Regions from separate parts of the Microbulbifer sp. SH-1 genome, predicted to be linked through region 1. Evidence: predicted binding sites of a transcription regulator. Region 1 holds the regulator's gene; the other holds the start of a gene.
The links. The regulator sigma-54, encoded in region 1, starts transcription at its own class of promoters, with help from an activator protein. The targets are predictions, from matches to a motif close to TGGCACANNNNTTGCNNT.

Region 1 (7,753 bases):
GCGCAGGTTGCTGCGCCCAACCTGGCCCAGCGCCATGCCGCGGATGATCACCGTCAGCGTCTGGCTGCCGGCCACGCCGCCCATACTGGCCACAATAGGCATCAGTACCGCCAGTGCCACCACCTTGTCGATGGTTCCCTGGAACAGGTTGATGACCCAGGACGCCAGCAGCGCAGTGAGCAGGTTGATCCCGAGCCAGATGGAGCGCCGCGGCGCGGTGCGTTTTATCGGCGCGAAGGTGTCTTCCTCTTCGTCGAGACCGGCGAGACTCATCAGCGAGTGGTCCGCGTCTTCGCGGATCACGTCCACCACATCGTCGATGGTGATACGTCCGAGCAGGCGGTTGTTTTCATCCACCACTGGTGCGGTAATCCAGTCGTACTTGGCGAACAGTTGTGCCACCTCGTAGTCCGGCATGTCTGCGGGAATCGGTTCCACGTCTGTGGTCATGATCTCGCGCACGGTAACCGATGGGTCCGCGGTGAGCAGCCGTGTCAGCGGCAGCAGGCCGATGAACCTGTCCTGGCGGCTGACCACGAACAGGTTGTCGGTGGATTTTGGCAGTTTCTCGTGGCGGCGCAGGTAGCGCAGCACCACATCCAGGGTGAGGTTCGGGCGCACGGAGACGGTGTCCGTGTCCATCAGGCCGCCGGCGGTCTCTTCGTCGTAAGCCAGTACGCTCTGCACCCGCTGGCGGTCGCTCTCACTCATGGCGGAGAGTACTTCCGCCATTACCCGCTCCGGCAATTGCTGGAGTATGTCGGCGATGTCGTCTGCGTTCAGGCCCTCCATAATGGCCACCATTTCTTCGGTGTCCATGATGGAGAGGATCTGGGCTTTGACGTCGTCCGCCAGCTCCTGCAGAACCTCGCCCTCGACTTCCCGGTCGATCAGCTTCCACAGCACCTGGCGAATGCGCGGAGGGGAGCTTTCCAGCAGCTGGGCAATACTCTGGGGGGAGAGGGATTGCAGCATCCGCTGCACTTCGCGCCCGGTGCCACTGTCCAGCGCCGCATACAGCTCGCCGAGCTGATTCTGCGCGTGGAAATTAATGTCGGCGGTGACGGGGTTGGGCACGGGGATACCTGATCAGGGGGGAACGGCGGGTGGCGGCATTATACCGGCGCTCAGGCCGAAATCATGCAGAGTGTTATTCGCCCTCACCGAAGCGATCGTTGATCAGTGTGCAGATGGCTTCGTGCGCGGCGTCTTCATCGCGACCGCAGACTTCCAGCTCCAGCTCAACACCCTTACCGGCCGCCAGCAGCATCAGTGCCATCACGCTTTTGCCATCCACCGCCTTGCCCTGGCAGTGCACCTTCACGTCCGAGGAAAAACGTGCGCAGGTCTGGGCGAGCTTGCTGGCGGCGCGGGCGTGGAGCCCGAGTTTGTTGATGATGGTAATGCGGCTTTTCTGCATAGGGTTGTTCTGGCGCTGTGTGTGCTGATGTTGTTCTTTTATGGCAATTCCCGGCGTGTGAGACCGGTTTATTTCTGCTGCTCGCGGTGTCGGACCTGGATGTTCTTGAATTCGCTGGAAAAGTGCTTGGCCAGCTGTTCCACCATGTACACCGAGCGGTGGCGGCCTCCGGTACAGCCGACGGCGACGCAGGTATAGCTGCGATTGCTCTGCTGGTATGAGGGCAGCCAGCGCTCGAGAAATGTGGTGATGTCGCGCTGCATTTCCTCGGTCTCGTCGTGTGCGCGCAGAAACTCCGCCACTTCCGGATCGAGCCCGGTTTTGTTGCGAAGCTCTGCGACCCAATAGGGGTTAGGCAGGCAGCGCAGGTCGAACACCAAGTCCGCGTCCACCGGTACACCGTGTTTGAACCCGAAGGACTGGAACAGGATCGCCATGCCCGGGGAGTCTTTGCCCACTACGCGGGTTTTAACCTGGTCGCGCAACTGGTGCAGGCTGAGGCTGCTGGTGTCGATCACCAGGTCGGCCATGGCCGCCAGCGGGGCGAGTAGCTCCTTCTCGTGGTTGAGGGCTTCCAACAGGTGGGTGCGGCTGTCGCTGAGGGGATGCTTGCGGCGGGTTTCGCTGAAGCGCTGCACCAGCACCGGCGAGCGGGCGTCCAGATAGATGACGTCGCACTCGATGCCGCTTTCGCGCAATTCGTTGATAACCCGGGGAGCCTGGCGCACATCGTGCCAGAGATTGCGGGCATCGATACCCAGGGCCAGGTGGGTGGTTTCCTGGGGGGGGTGCTCGGTGACGCGGCGAATCAGCTCCGGCAACAGGCTGGCGGGGAGGTTGTCGATGCAGTTGAAGCCAACGTCTTCCAGCAGTTCCAGGGCAGAGCTTTTTCCTGAGCCAGAGCGGCCGCTGATGATCACCAGTCGCATAGAACAAGCGCTCCTTGCTGATTCAGTAGGGCGAGGGGCGCTGCCGCAGGCCGCTGCCCGGGATGGTTATCTGCAGCCGTCCGGTGGCGGCCGGGCGGCGGACAAGGTCGAGGGCTATTATGCCGCCGCCGCGCTGTTGATGGCCAGTGCGTAGAGCTCGTCACTGGTGGTGGCTTCGCGCAGCTTGTCGCGCACGCGGCTGTCGCTGAACAGGGCGGCGATTTCTGCCAGCGTATCCAGGTGCTCCTGGTCGGAATCCTCCGGAACCAGCAGGGCAAACAACAGATCCACCGGCTGGCGGTCGATGGCATCGAAATCTACCGCAGGTGAAGTGGTGCAGAGGACGCCGATGGGGCGCTCGCAGCCGGGCAGGCGGCAGTGGGGGATGGCGACCCCCTCGCCAATGCCGGTTGAACCCAGGCGCTCCCGGGCCACCAGCTGGTTGAAGACGGTATCGGAATCCAGGTCGGGGTATTGTTCTGAGATCGCCTGCGCGATGTTGAGCAATAGCTTTTTTTTGCTGCTCCCCGCCAGGTGGCACAGGCTCAGGCGGGGAGAGAGTAATGCTTCCAATGTCATAACTTACTGGTGATCTGACAGTGCAGGCCAGCCGTTTCCCGGGGGTAACGTCTAGCGGTGACTGCGTAATTTCTCTTTGTGTTTCAGCAGCTGCCGGTCGAGTTTGTCGGTGAGCGAGTCGATCGCCGCGTACATATCTTCCGATTCCGAGTCGGCAAAAATGTCCTTGTTGCCGTTCACATGAACCCGCGCTTCTGCTTTCTGGATAAGTTTGTCGACGGAAAGTATGACCTGGGCGTTGGTGATCAGGTCATTGTGGCGGGAGAGCTTGTCCAGCTTGGTCAGGCAGTAATCGCGAATGGCCGGGGTAAGGTCTACATGGTGGCCACTGATGTTGATCTGCATGGATTTCTCCTCATCGGGTACAACACAAACCGGTCGCACCCCCGCACAGGGCGGCAACCCTACTAGGAAGTGCGCCAGAATGGAAGGATACACTCAATGTACGGGTATTGGTCGGGCAGAAATTGAACGAAGAGTAGTCCTGCGACAGCAAATTGTGACTTGCGCGTCGCGGATGGTCGACCTACACCAGCCGTTTGCGCTCGCTGGATGAGGGTATGCCCATGGACTCGCGATACTTGGCCACGGTGCGGCGCGCCACCTGGATGCCCTGCTTGTCCAGTTCCTGAGTGATCTTGTTGTCTGACAGCGGCTTGCGCGGCTGTTCGGCGTCCACCAGTTTGCGGATCAGGGCGCGGATGGCGGTGGAAGACGCGTCCTCACCGGAGTCGGTGCTCACGTGGCTGGAGAAGAAATACTTGAGTTCGAACACACCGCGGGGCGTGAGCATGTACTTCTGTGTGGTTACCCGCGAGATGGTGGACTCGTGCATACCGATGGTCTCGGCAATGTTGGCCAGCACCATGGGCTTCATGGCCTCAGGCCCCAGCTCGAAAAAGCCCTGTTGTTTCTCGACGATGCAGCTTGCCACCTTCAGCAGGGTTTCGTGGCGACTCTGGAGGCTTTTCAGGAACCAGCGCGCCTCCTGAAGATTGTCGCGCAGGTAGTTGTTCTCGGCAGAGTTGTCGGCGCGACGAATGAGCGCGGCGTAGGCGTCGTTGATGCGCAATTTGGGTGTGGTTTCGGGATTCAGCTCCACCAGCCAACGCTGGTCGCGGCGGCTGACGATCACATCCGGCACCACGTACTGCGGTTCCTCGCCACCGAAGGCCTCGCCGGGATAGGGGGTGAGGGTCTGAATCAGGCGCATCACCTCGCCGAGCTGGGTCTCGCTGAGGCGAGTGCGACGGCTCAGCTGGCGGAAGTCGCGCTTGCCCAATAAATCCAGGTACTGGCCTACCACGACCAGCGCCTGCGCCAGCCAGGGGGTGTTTTCCGGCAACTGGCGCAATTGCAGCAGCAGGCTCTCGCGCAGGTCGCGGGAGCCGCAGCCCACCGGTTCGAACTGCTGGATGGTTTTCAGTACCGCGAGCACCTCTTCCACGTCCACATCCAAAGATGCTGCGAGGTCTTCGATGTTGATGTCGAGAAAACCATTGGGTGCAATGGCGTCGATCAGGGTCTCGCCGATCAGCTTGTCGATCGGGGTCAGTGGAGTGAGGTTCAGCTGCCACAGCAGGTGGTCCTGCAGGCTCTCCACCGCCGCGTTGCGCTGCTCCAGCGCGTATTCCTCGCCCTCGCCTCCAGCGTGACTGCTGTTGGTGTAAATGTCGTCCCAGCGGGTGTCTACCGGCAGGTCATCGGGGATATCGCTGTTCCAGTCGCCGTCGGCGCTGGACTCGGATTCACCGTTGAGGCTTTCGCGGTTGCTTTCGGCGCCATCGTGGGCCTGGTGCTCAATGGTAGCGGGGGTGTTCTGCTCCTGCAGTTGCTCGCCGGCGTGCTCGTCGAAGTCCGATTCCAGCAGCGGGTTGCTGTCGAGGGCGGATTGGATTTCCTGTTGCAGCTCCAGCGTCGACAGCTGCAGCAGGCGGATCGCCTGTTGCAGTTGCGGCGTCATTGTCAGCGAAGTGCCGAGTTTTAACTGGAGTGACTGCTTCATAGGGGGTGTGCCGATATAAAATGCTGGCGTTGCGCCGCTGCGACACATTTGATGCTTGTGCGGCGGCAGATTGCTCATCGCCTGCAGACTACCCCGGGGTAGTGCGGAACACAAGTGGCAAGGGGTGCGAAAACAAGCAATAAGCGTGCCGAAAGAGTTATCTGTTTCGGTCGCTTCGGTCAGAATTGTGATGGGAATCGGTATTCCGGGGTGAAATGCTGATGATTTCACCCGGATGGCGTCAGATGGTGAACTCGTGTCCCAGGTAGACGTCTTTCACCTGTTTGTTCTCGGCCACATCTTTGGGGTCGCCGGATGCGATGATGTGACCCTCGCTGACGATGTAGGCGGTCTCGCAGATATCGAGGGTCTCGCGCACATTGTGGTCGGTGATCAGCACGCCGATACCGCGGTCCCTGAGGTGGCGGATGATCTGCTTGATGTCGTTCACGGAGATGGGGTCCACACCGGCGAAGGGTTCATCCAGCAATACGAAAGCGGGGTTGGTGGCCAGTGCGCGGGCGATTTCCACCCGGCGCCGCTCACCGCCGGACAGCGCCATACCGAGACTTTCGCGGATATGGGTGATGTGGAATTCCTCCAGCAGTGATTCCAGCTGTTGGCGGCGCTGGCTGCGATCCAGATCCCGGCGGGTCTCGAGAATGGCGAGAATATTGTCTTCTACCGACAGGCGGCGAAACACCGAGGCTTCCTGCGGAAGGTAGCCGATGCCCTTGCGCGCGCGGCCGTGCATGGAGAGGCCGGTGATGTCTTCCTGGTCGATCATTACCTGGCCGGCGTCGGCCTGCACCAGACCGGCAATCATGTAGAAGCAGGTGGTTTTGCCGGCGCCGTTGGGGCCGAGCAGGCCGACCACCTGGCCGCTGGACACACTCACCGAGACATCCTTAACGACCTTGCGCTTCTTGTACTGCTTGGCGAGGTGGAGCGCTTTGAGCGTCGGCATAGTGAGTTCCGCTAACTGCGCGGCGGGTTCGCCGCTTTTTCTGACTGTTCGGGTTGTGTGGGTGGGCGGTTACTGGCCGTTTTCAGCCGGCTTGGACTCTGATTTGGCTTCGGGCTTCCAGATCATTTCCACGCGTTCCTTTTCCGACTGGCCCTGGGCCTGCATCTGCTCGCTTTTCAGGTCGTAGTCAATGCGCTCGGCGGACAGGGTGTTGCCATCGCGATCTACAAAGGCTTCTCCACTGAGTTGCAGGGCGTCGCTGCTCACCAGGAATTCGATACGCTTGGCGCGGGCCTTGACCGGGCTGGTGCTCTCTTCCACCTGTTGCTGAAAGTGGGCGGGGGCGCCGGTGGCAACCACCTTGTTGATCTCCCCTTTGGCGTTGCCGTGAACTTCCACACGGTCGGCGCGAATCTGCAGCGAGCCCTGGCTGATGACCACGTTGCCGCTGTACACAGACAGGTTTTTGTTGCGGTTGGCCTCCAGTTTGTCGGCGGACACCTTCACCGGTTGCTCGCGGTCGTTGGGGAGCGCGTGAACCTGAGGCGCCAGCAGTAGTGCGGCGGCAACGGCAGCACACAGGACACTGGCGGTCGCCGGCAGGCGGACACGGCGCAAATCAACGGGGTTCATAGCTGCTTTCCACATTTGACAGAATTTCTACCTTGTCCTGTTTGAGATCGGCCCGCAGTCCCTTGCCGGTGGTGCGGTTGGCACCGTCGGTAATGGTAACAACTTTGTCCGTTTCGGCGAATTCTTCGCGGGGTTTGATCGTGATTTTTTCCGTGCGCAGGGTGATGCCCGGTTGCGGTAGTTCCATGATGGAAACATCGCCCTCCAGCTCGACTTTCTGCCCGTTGTCATAGGCAACGCCAGTGTGTGACTCGGTGCGCCATTTGGTGTCTTCGCCTTGGTAGAACACCATGCGGGGTTCCGTGAGGTCCGCGCGGTCCCGGCGCGCAAACTGGAAAAAGGTAACGCGCTCGGCATCCACCTCGTAGGCGAGCGTGCCTTCGAGGCTGAAATGGCGCGTGCGGGCGTCGCGGATAATCAGGTCCGCCGCCTTGCTGTGTTCCTGCTGGGTCGGGCGCTTGCCAAGCAGTTGCTCAGACGGGCTTTCGGTAAACCACAGTCCCAGGGATATGAGTGCGACCACGATGACAAGTGGTAACCAGGTGCGCATGCTGTGTCCGTTTCCTTGTGTGGCAGCCGGGGTGGCGGCCGCCGGATCAACCCTTTATATGGGCTGAAGGTTCAGTTTTCAGGTGTCGCTGGCGAGATAGGGGGCCAGTGCGGCGTCAAACGTTCCCTGTGCCCGCATGATGCGGTCGCAGACCTCCCGTACGGCGCCGAGGCCGCCTTCGCGCTCGGTGACGAACAGGGCGCGCTCTTTGACTGGGGCGGCGGCGTTGGGGACGGCGACAGGGCAGCCTACCCGGGTCATCAACTGCAAATCAGGATAGTCGTCTCCGACATAGGCGATCTGGGCGAGATCGTAGGGCTCGTTGGCAAAGAGTTCCAAAAAGGCGCTGTACTTGTCTTCGCGGCCCTGAATCAGGCGGGTGATGCCCAGGTCGTGCGCGCGCTTTTCCACCACTGCACTGCGGCGGCCGGTGATGATGGCTACGCCCACTCCGGATTTCTGCAGCATTTTGATGCCGTGTCCATCCAGGGTGTGGAAGGTTTTTAGCTCATTGCCGTGATTGTCAAAATACAGCCTGCCGTCGGTGAGAACGCCATCCACGTCAAGTATCAGGTGGCGCACCTTGCTCAGTTTGAGTTCGATGCTCAGGTCGCGGTCGCTGCCCTGGTGCGAGGGGGAGTGCTGGCTCAAACGGGTGTCCTTCTATCTA
Region 2 (7,753 bases), 1.7 Mb from region 1:
CATTCTCCACGAACGTAAAATTCTCACTGCTAGAATCAAGCTACTGGGAATTTGTTTGCTTTTGAAAAACCATTTCTGGAAATGCTTCTCAGCCAGACTCGGGCATCCTTCTCCCGTCGGCATAAAATTCAGCAATAGAGTGGGACCTCATGACTATCAAAACACTGCGTAAGGCCGCACTGGCCGCGGCCATCTGCTCCGTGTCCAGCGGCATTTATTCCAGCGGTGCCATGGCCGCCGGCTTTTTACTTCAGGAATCCAGCAGCTCCGGTCTCGGCCGCGCCTTCGCTGCAGAAAACGCCATCGGCGACAACGCAGCCATTCTCGCCCGCAACCCGGCCGGTTCTGCGCTGTTCAATGAAATAGCCTTTTCTGTCGGCGTGACCTATGTGAATCCGGAAATCGACGCCGCCGGCACCACTGACTACTACCTGCTCACACAAACCGGCCCGTTTCCCGCAGCTTCTGTTTATGCGGAAGCCAACGACTATGCCAGCAGCGCCTGGGTACCCAATGCATATCTGGCAGTTCCCTTTGACGATTGCTGGTCTTTCGGCCTCGCCGTCAATACCGACTATGGTCTCGAGACTGATTTCGCCTCCAACTGGCCGGTCACCCACATTGCCGACAAGACAGAGCTGCTGAGCGTGAATATTGCGCCGTCTGTCGCCTTTGATTACAACAACCAGTTCAGCATTGGCGTATCCGCGAATTTTCTGTATGCGGATGCCACATTGAAGTCCACAGTTCCATCCAATTTCAGTCTGGCCCCAAGTCTGGCCGGTGCGCGTATTCTGGATGCAGACGGTGATGACTGGGATTACGGCTGGAGCATCGGCGCGCTGTGGCGCAGTGTGGACGGCCGTACCCGCATCGGCCTCTCCTACCAGTCGGAGCTGGACCCGGAGATCGAGGCGGACGTAAACTCAGATCTCTTGCGCTCTCTTACCACTGGTGCTCTGCTGAACAATGAGCCGGCTAACCTGACTCTGGATCTGCCGGATATCGCCGAGCTGGGTATCTATCACCGTTTCCATGAGCAGTGGGGCATCGCTTTTGGCGCTTCCTGGACCGACTGGGATGACTTCCAGCGCCTCGAGGCATTCTTCCCCGATCAACCAGCCAATGGTGTCGGTCCGATCGACTACAACCCGTTGCATATCAAGGAAGAAAACTTCAAGAGCGGCTGGCGCTACAGCCTGGGCCTGGAGTACTACCCCTGTGAAGAGGTTACCTGGCGCGTCGGCTACGCGTACGACGAGGGCGCAGCCCGCGATGGCATCAACCAGGACGCGGTTGCAGAAACAGCGTCTTACGGCCTGGGCGGCAGCGCCGGACTGCCGGTTACCTGGCGCACCCTGTCCATCCCCGACGCAGATCGTCAATGGGTGACCATCGGGGGCACCTACAAGTGGAATAACCAGCTGAGCATCGACGCCGGTCTGGCCTACCTGTGGGGCGACGACGAGCCAATTGAAGAGTTCTCTGCACTGCCCATTCCCGCGAACATCGCCGGTACACTGCCAGTTCCCGGAGTCCAGGGTCTTGGCACCTACTTCGATGGGGGCACCACTAATCTGGAAGCCTGGCTGGTGGGCGCATCCCTGAACTACAGCTTCTGATATACATTCTGACAACACCTTGTCAACGGGGCCGGATGCCAAGCATCCGGCCTTTTTTTATCCCGCTCTCTGCTCCATTTTCACGCGTACGCACCACATCGGCTTGCGCCGCGCACCGAAAATGACACAGCTGCGTTGCAGAAATTTCTTTGAATCCCCTACCCCCAGCCGCCAAATCCCCTCAAGTAAATCTGCTGCCAGTATTTTTTCAACCTGAATCCACTAAACACTCCCAAATCCAACCCCGCGTGAAAAGCCGTAGAAAATTCAATTACTTGCAACACAATCTCATCGCACTGCCCTCTCTGCCAGAACCTCGACTTGCCAGGTCCATAGACCGCTTCACAACACGCCCGACAAAAAAGTTGGCACAGAGACTGCAATGCTACCGGTAAAGGCGGAATACATCCTCCGCACCGAAATGAACCGGCAACTGACGCCCCTCATTTCCGACGACCGTTTCCGTTGACTTGCCGGGTACTCCCTGAAACCCGGAAATAACTAGATTGGCAACGCATTGGCGTTTGCCCTTGAGCAGAGGCGCTCACCGATCCTGCCCCGTTTGCAGGACATCGGTGAGCGCTTTTTTTTGCGCTGATTTTTTTACCGAACTCAGATAACCCTTTGTATCGCAGGAGCACAACACCCATGAACTGGAAAATGCCCTTCAAGAAAATATTTGCCCCGCTGGTAGCGGCGGCTGGAATAAGCTGCGCCAGCGCGCAGGTCGTCGCACTCGGCTATCCGGAAAAAGAGGAGCTCACCTTTGGTTTTATCAAACTCACGGATATGGCGCCTATCGCAATCGCCTATGAGAAGGGCTATTTCGAGGACGAGGGTCTCTACGTCACCATCGAAGCCCAAGCCAACTGGAAAGTCTTGCTGGATGGCGTGATCGACGGTCGCCTCGACGGCGCACACATGCTGGCCGGCCAGCCCATTGCCGCCACCATGGGATTCGGCACCAAAGCCGAGATCATCACGCCCTTTTCCATGGACCTTAACGGCAATGGTATTACTGTCTCCAACGCCATCTGGGAGCAGATGAAACCAAACATCCCGAAACAGCCAGATGGCAAGCCCGTACACCCGATCAAGGCGGATGCGCTGAAACCCGTGGTAGAAAAATACAAGGCGGATGGCAAGCCTTTCAATATGGGCATGGTTTCCCCGGTATCCACACACAACTACGAACTGCGCTACTGGCTCGCTGCCGGCGGTATTCATCCCGGTTTTTACGCACCGCACAAGGGCGATATTTCCGGACAGATTGACGCCGACGCCCTGCTCTCCGTTACCCCGCCACCACAGATGCCCGCCACTCTGGAAGCCGGGACTATCTATGGCTACTGCGTGGGCGAGCCATGGAATCAGCAAGCGGTATTCAAAGATATTGGTGTACCTGTGGTGACCGACTACGAGATATGGAAGGACAATCCGGAAAAAGTGTTCGGGATCACAAAAGAATTCGCTGAGAAGTATCCCAACACCACCGTGCGCATCACCCGTGCCCTGATTCGCGCAGCCATGTGGCTGGATGCAAACAACAACGCCAATCGCCCGGAAGCGGTAAAGATCCTGTCTCAATCAAACTATGTGGGTGCGGACTATGAGGTGATCGCCAACAGCATGACAGGCACCTTTGAATACGAGAAAGGCGACAAACGCGAAGTCCCGGATTTCAATGTGTTCTTTCGCTACAACGCCACCTACCCCTACTACTCAGACGCTATCTGGTATCTGACCCAGATGCGACGCTGGGGGCAGATCTCCGATGACAAATCCGATGACTGGTACAAAGAGCTGGCCGCAAAGGTCTACCGCCCGGACATCTACCAGGCTGCGGCCAGATCATTGGTTGCCGACAAACTGGCCAGTGCCGATCAGTTCCCGGACTTCGCCAGTGAAGACGGATTCCGCGATCCGCAGACACACTTTATCGACGGTATCGTCTACGACGGCCACAAGCCCAACGAATATATCGACAAGTTCACCATCGGCTTGAAGTCCGGCCAGAAACTCTAAACGCCGGCGGGCGTATCCGCCGCCATCCTCAGCGCCCGATACGCCCCAAACGTCATAGACCGAAGTGTTTACCGAGAACCGAGGTAACAAATTATGAATACCACTGCCGCGCAGCTCTCAAATTTCTTTAAGGTGCGGATCCCGCAACTCGACAGCCGTGTTGTCGTTACCCTTCTCCGGCAACTGGCTCTGCCTCTGTTGGGTATGCTGGCGTTTCTGTTCCTTTGGTCGGCCACCGCGCAAAACATAGATACTTCGCTCGGAAAATTCCCAGGGCCCAGCGCAGTAATCGAACAGTTCGACGCGCTCTATAGCGAGCACCAGCGTTCGCGGGAAAAAGAGCGCGCGTTTTACCAGCGTCAGCAAGAACGCAACGCGGAGCGTGTCGCTGCCGATCCAGCCTACCAGCCAAAAATTCGCGCATACACTGGCAAGGAAACGTTCATCGACCAAATCAGCACCAGCCTGGTCACAGTGATGTGCGGTTTCCTGTTGGCGGTGGTCATCGCTGTGCCACTGGGAATCGCCATCGGCCTTAGCAAATCCCTGAACAGTGCCATCAATCCGATCGTGCAGATATTCAAGCCGGTTTCTCCCCTTGCCTGGCTGCCGCTGGTGACCATGGTGGTGTCCGCACTTTATACGAGTCCCGAACCGTTGATTGCAAAGTCCTTTCTGAACTCCTTGATCACCGTAACCCTGTGCTGCCTGTGGCCTATGGTGATCAACACCGCAGTGGGTGTGGCGGGGATCGACCAGGACCTCGTGAACGTAAGCAAGGTGCTGCGCCTGTCCGCTCTGCGCCATGTGCGGAGAATCGTGTTGCCCGCTTCGATACCGATGATTTTTACCGGTATGCGCCTGTCTCTCGGTGTGGCCTGGATGGTGCTGATCGCGGCGGAGATGCTGGCGCAAAATCCGGGGCTCGGAAAATTCGTATGGGATGAATTTCAAAATGGCAGCTCAGACTCACTCGCGCGCATCATGGCGGCGGTACTGGTGATCGGCTTTATCGGCTTTCTGTTGGACCGCGGCATGCTGATGTTGCAGAGGCTGGTGTCCTGGGACAAAGCCGTCAGTTAATCGCGCACCCAATACTGCAGAAACAATTTTACACGGAGATCAACCCCATGAGCGTACTACTGGACATCAGCCATATCGACATGGAATTTCCCACACCTCGGGGCAACTTTACAGCCCTGCGCGATGTGGACCTGAAAATCCAACAGGGGGAGTTCGTCTCCTTGATCGGACACTCCGGTTGCGGAAAATCCACCGTGCTGAATGTGGTCGCCGGTCTTTATCAGGCAACCCGCGGCGGCGTCATTCTCAATGGTCGGGAGGTCACCGAACCGGGCCCAGAACGCGCCGTCGTATTCCAAAACCACTCGCTGCTGCCCTGGCTCACCGCGTATGAAAATGTGGAACTGGCTGTGAGGCAGGTGTTCGGCAAGAGCAAATCCAAAGCGGAAATGCGCGCGTGGATCGAACACAACCTGGCGCTCGTACACATGAACCACGCCATGCACAAACGCCCGGGTGAAATCTCCGGCGGTATGAAGCAGCGCGTTGGTATCGCCCGCGCCCTGGCCATGCAGCCACAAGTTCTCCTGATGGATGAGCCTTTCGGTGCACTGGATGCGTTGACCCGCGCACATATGCAGGACTCACTGATGGAAATCCAGGCAGAGCTGCGTAACACCATCATCATGATTACCCACGATGTGGATGAAGCGGTACTTCTCTCTGATCGCATTGTGATGATGACCAATGGGCCCGCTGCAACAATCGGAGAAATTCTCAGTGTGGAACTCGAGCGCCCCCGCGACCGCCTCGCACTCGCCGACAATCCGCAATACAACCAGTACCGTGCGCAAGTTCTCAAATTCCTGCACGAGCGCCACAGCAAACCAGATGTACCGGTTAAAAAGAAAACCGCTCCAGCTTCGGCTCACGCTACCCCCGCCTGGACATCCGGGCACTCTGCGAAAGCTGTCGGGGACGCCGCCTGATCGGCAACGTGAAATTCCCACTCGGGTCGCCGCAAAATCGGTGTAATCTCCAGGGATCACTGCCGCGGGCAACACCAGTGAATCATCAAACAACAGACCGTATTTGAATACCCAGGAACAGGAACCCAAATAATGAAAACCAAAACCTCCACCTTTCAGACCACCACCCTGTTGTCTCGCCGGACATTGGCCAGCACCATCGGTGCCGCAACCATCGCTGTCGCCAGTGTTCCCGCGTTGGCGCAGGAATCGATTGAGCAGGAAGCTCCGGTGGTAACCAGCTTTGGCGATGCTCTGAGCCAGGGGGACGCTACCCTGGGCTTCCGTGCGCGCACCGAAATGGTCGACGCCGCCGGCAGTGATAGGCTGGACCTCACCAGCCTGCTCACCCGTCTGACGTTCTCCTCTGCCAGCTATCAGGGATTCAGCACCCTGATTGAGATGGATGACGTCACCCACATAACCGATTTCGAAGGCGGCGTAGCCGATGCAGAGGGCACCGAGGTCAACCAGGCCTACCTGGCCTACACGGCGGGCGCCACCACGTTGAAGTACGGTCGCCAGCGCATCCTGCTGGATAACCAGCGCTTTATCGGCGGCGTGGGCTTCCGTCAGAACGAGCAGACCTACGACGGCGTCAGCGTGAGCAACACAAGCCTCGCCGATACCAGTCTTTTCCTGGCACACATCCACAACGTCAACCGAATTTTTGGTGAAGACAGCCCAGCGGGTGATCACCGCAGTGATACCTACCTGCTGAACGCCAAGTACTCCGGATTTTCGGCCGGCGCACTGACCGGCTACGCGTACCTGCTGGACAACGAGGATGCCGCGGCCTTCTCGACCGATACCTACGGTCTGCGCTTCGCCGGCAGCCAAGCGGATCTCGGCTACACACTTGAATATGCCGTGCAGTCTTCTGCTGCCAACAACCCGGCGGATTACGATGCCAACTACCTGCTGGCAGAAGCGAGCTACAAATTCGGGGCGGTTACCCTGGCGGGCGGTTATGAATTGCTGGGTGCCGATGGCGCCAATGGTCAGTTCATCACTCCTCTTGCCACGCTGCATAAATTCCAGGGGTGGACCGACATGTTCCTCGGGGGCGGCTCCGGCAACATCGCCGGTGGTATTGAAGACATCTACCTCTCTGTCGGCACGAGTCTGGGCGGAGTCAAATTCGCATTGAACTACCACCAGCTCAATTCCGACGACACCAACGTATCGGGTGTAGACAAGCTCGGCAGCGAAGCCGGATTTCTTGTGGGAGGGAAGGTGGCAGGTGTCAACCTCAGTATGAAGTACAGCGCGTACAACGCGGACGAATTCGGTGTAGATACCGACAGGCTGTGGTTAACCGCCGAAGCCCAGTTCTGATGCCTCGCACACAACGATCAACCTCTTCCCAACTCACTCGTTGAGCCTTTCCCGGCCGCAAGGCCGGGCCTTTTCCTCCCCGAATGTCCAACCAAGATCCAGGAAATCGAATATGAAATGTGTGTTTGTCCTGATCCTGCTACTCCTGTGCGGTGAGCTCAGCGCCGCGAATAGCGCTTCGGATATCCCCGCTTTCAATATGGGTGACGCTATCAACATTGCCGGTCGTCAGCGCATGTTGTCGCAGCGCATCACTCAGGCCTCCATCCTTCAAGGTGTACAGCCTGATGTTGAAAAGCACCGGCTGGTCTTTGAGCGCTCGATGCGGGAATTCGAGCGCAATCTGCATCAACTGGCCAGCTTCGAGCCGGCGGCTCCGGTTCGCGACGTATTGCAAAAGGTGCAGGAAGAGTGGCGCGGCTTTGCGGAGATTGCCCGTGAACCCGCCAATAAAGTCACCGCTGCAGAGCTGTTCAGACGCAGTAATACCCTACTGCCCGCAGCGCATACTTATGTGATGCGGCTGCAGGCGCTGGCCAAACACAGCAGCGCGGAACTGGTGAATATTTCCGGTCGCCAGAGGATGCTCTCACAACGTATCGCCAAAAATTATGTGGCGCACCACTGGGGCATTGCAGGCGACGACGCCAGCCAGATGCTGTATGAGGATCTGGCGGAATTTGAACAGATGCTAGCGTTCCTGTTGGAAAGCCCGCT

Region 2: the regulator sigma-54 is predicted to act here: its motif matches at 1,989-2,006, upstream of GNX18_RS07640 (CmpA/NrtA family ABC transporter substrate-binding protein).

What each region holds. Positions count from the first base shown of each region.
Region 1 is NZ_CP046948.1:31,979-39,731, forward strand. Features, by position in the region: gene mgtE (magnesium transporter) at 1-1,077, opposite strand, end outside; gene GNX18_RS00185 (HPr family phosphocarrier protein) at 1,151-1,420, opposite strand; gene rapZ (RNase adapter RapZ) at 1,489-2,349, opposite strand; gene ptsN (PTS IIA-like nitrogen regulatory protein PtsN) at 2,467-2,928, opposite strand; gene hpf (ribosome hibernation-promoting factor, HPF/YfiA family) at 2,980-3,273, opposite strand; gene GNX18_RS00205 (RNA polymerase factor sigma-54) at 3,455-4,933, opposite strand; gene lptB (LPS export ABC transporter ATP-binding protein) at 5,175-5,900, opposite strand; gene lptA (lipopolysaccharide transport periplasmic protein LptA) at 5,970-6,533, opposite strand; gene lptC (LPS export ABC transporter periplasmic protein LptC) at 6,520-7,083, opposite strand; gene GNX18_RS00225 (HAD family hydrolase) at 7,162-7,692, opposite strand.
Region 2 is NZ_CP046948.1:1,757,005-1,764,757, forward strand. Features, by position in the region: gene GNX18_RS07635 (OmpP1/FadL family transporter) at 150-1,622, shown strand; gene GNX18_RS07640 (CmpA/NrtA family ABC transporter substrate-binding protein) at 2,271-3,647, shown strand; gene GNX18_RS07645 (ABC transporter permease) at 3,741-4,730, shown strand; gene GNX18_RS07650 (ABC transporter ATP-binding protein) at 4,778-5,659, shown strand; gene GNX18_RS07655 (alginate export family protein) at 5,792-7,036, shown strand; gene GNX18_RS07660 (type IV pili methyl-accepting chemotaxis transducer N-terminal domain-containing protein) at 7,149-7,753, shown strand, end outside.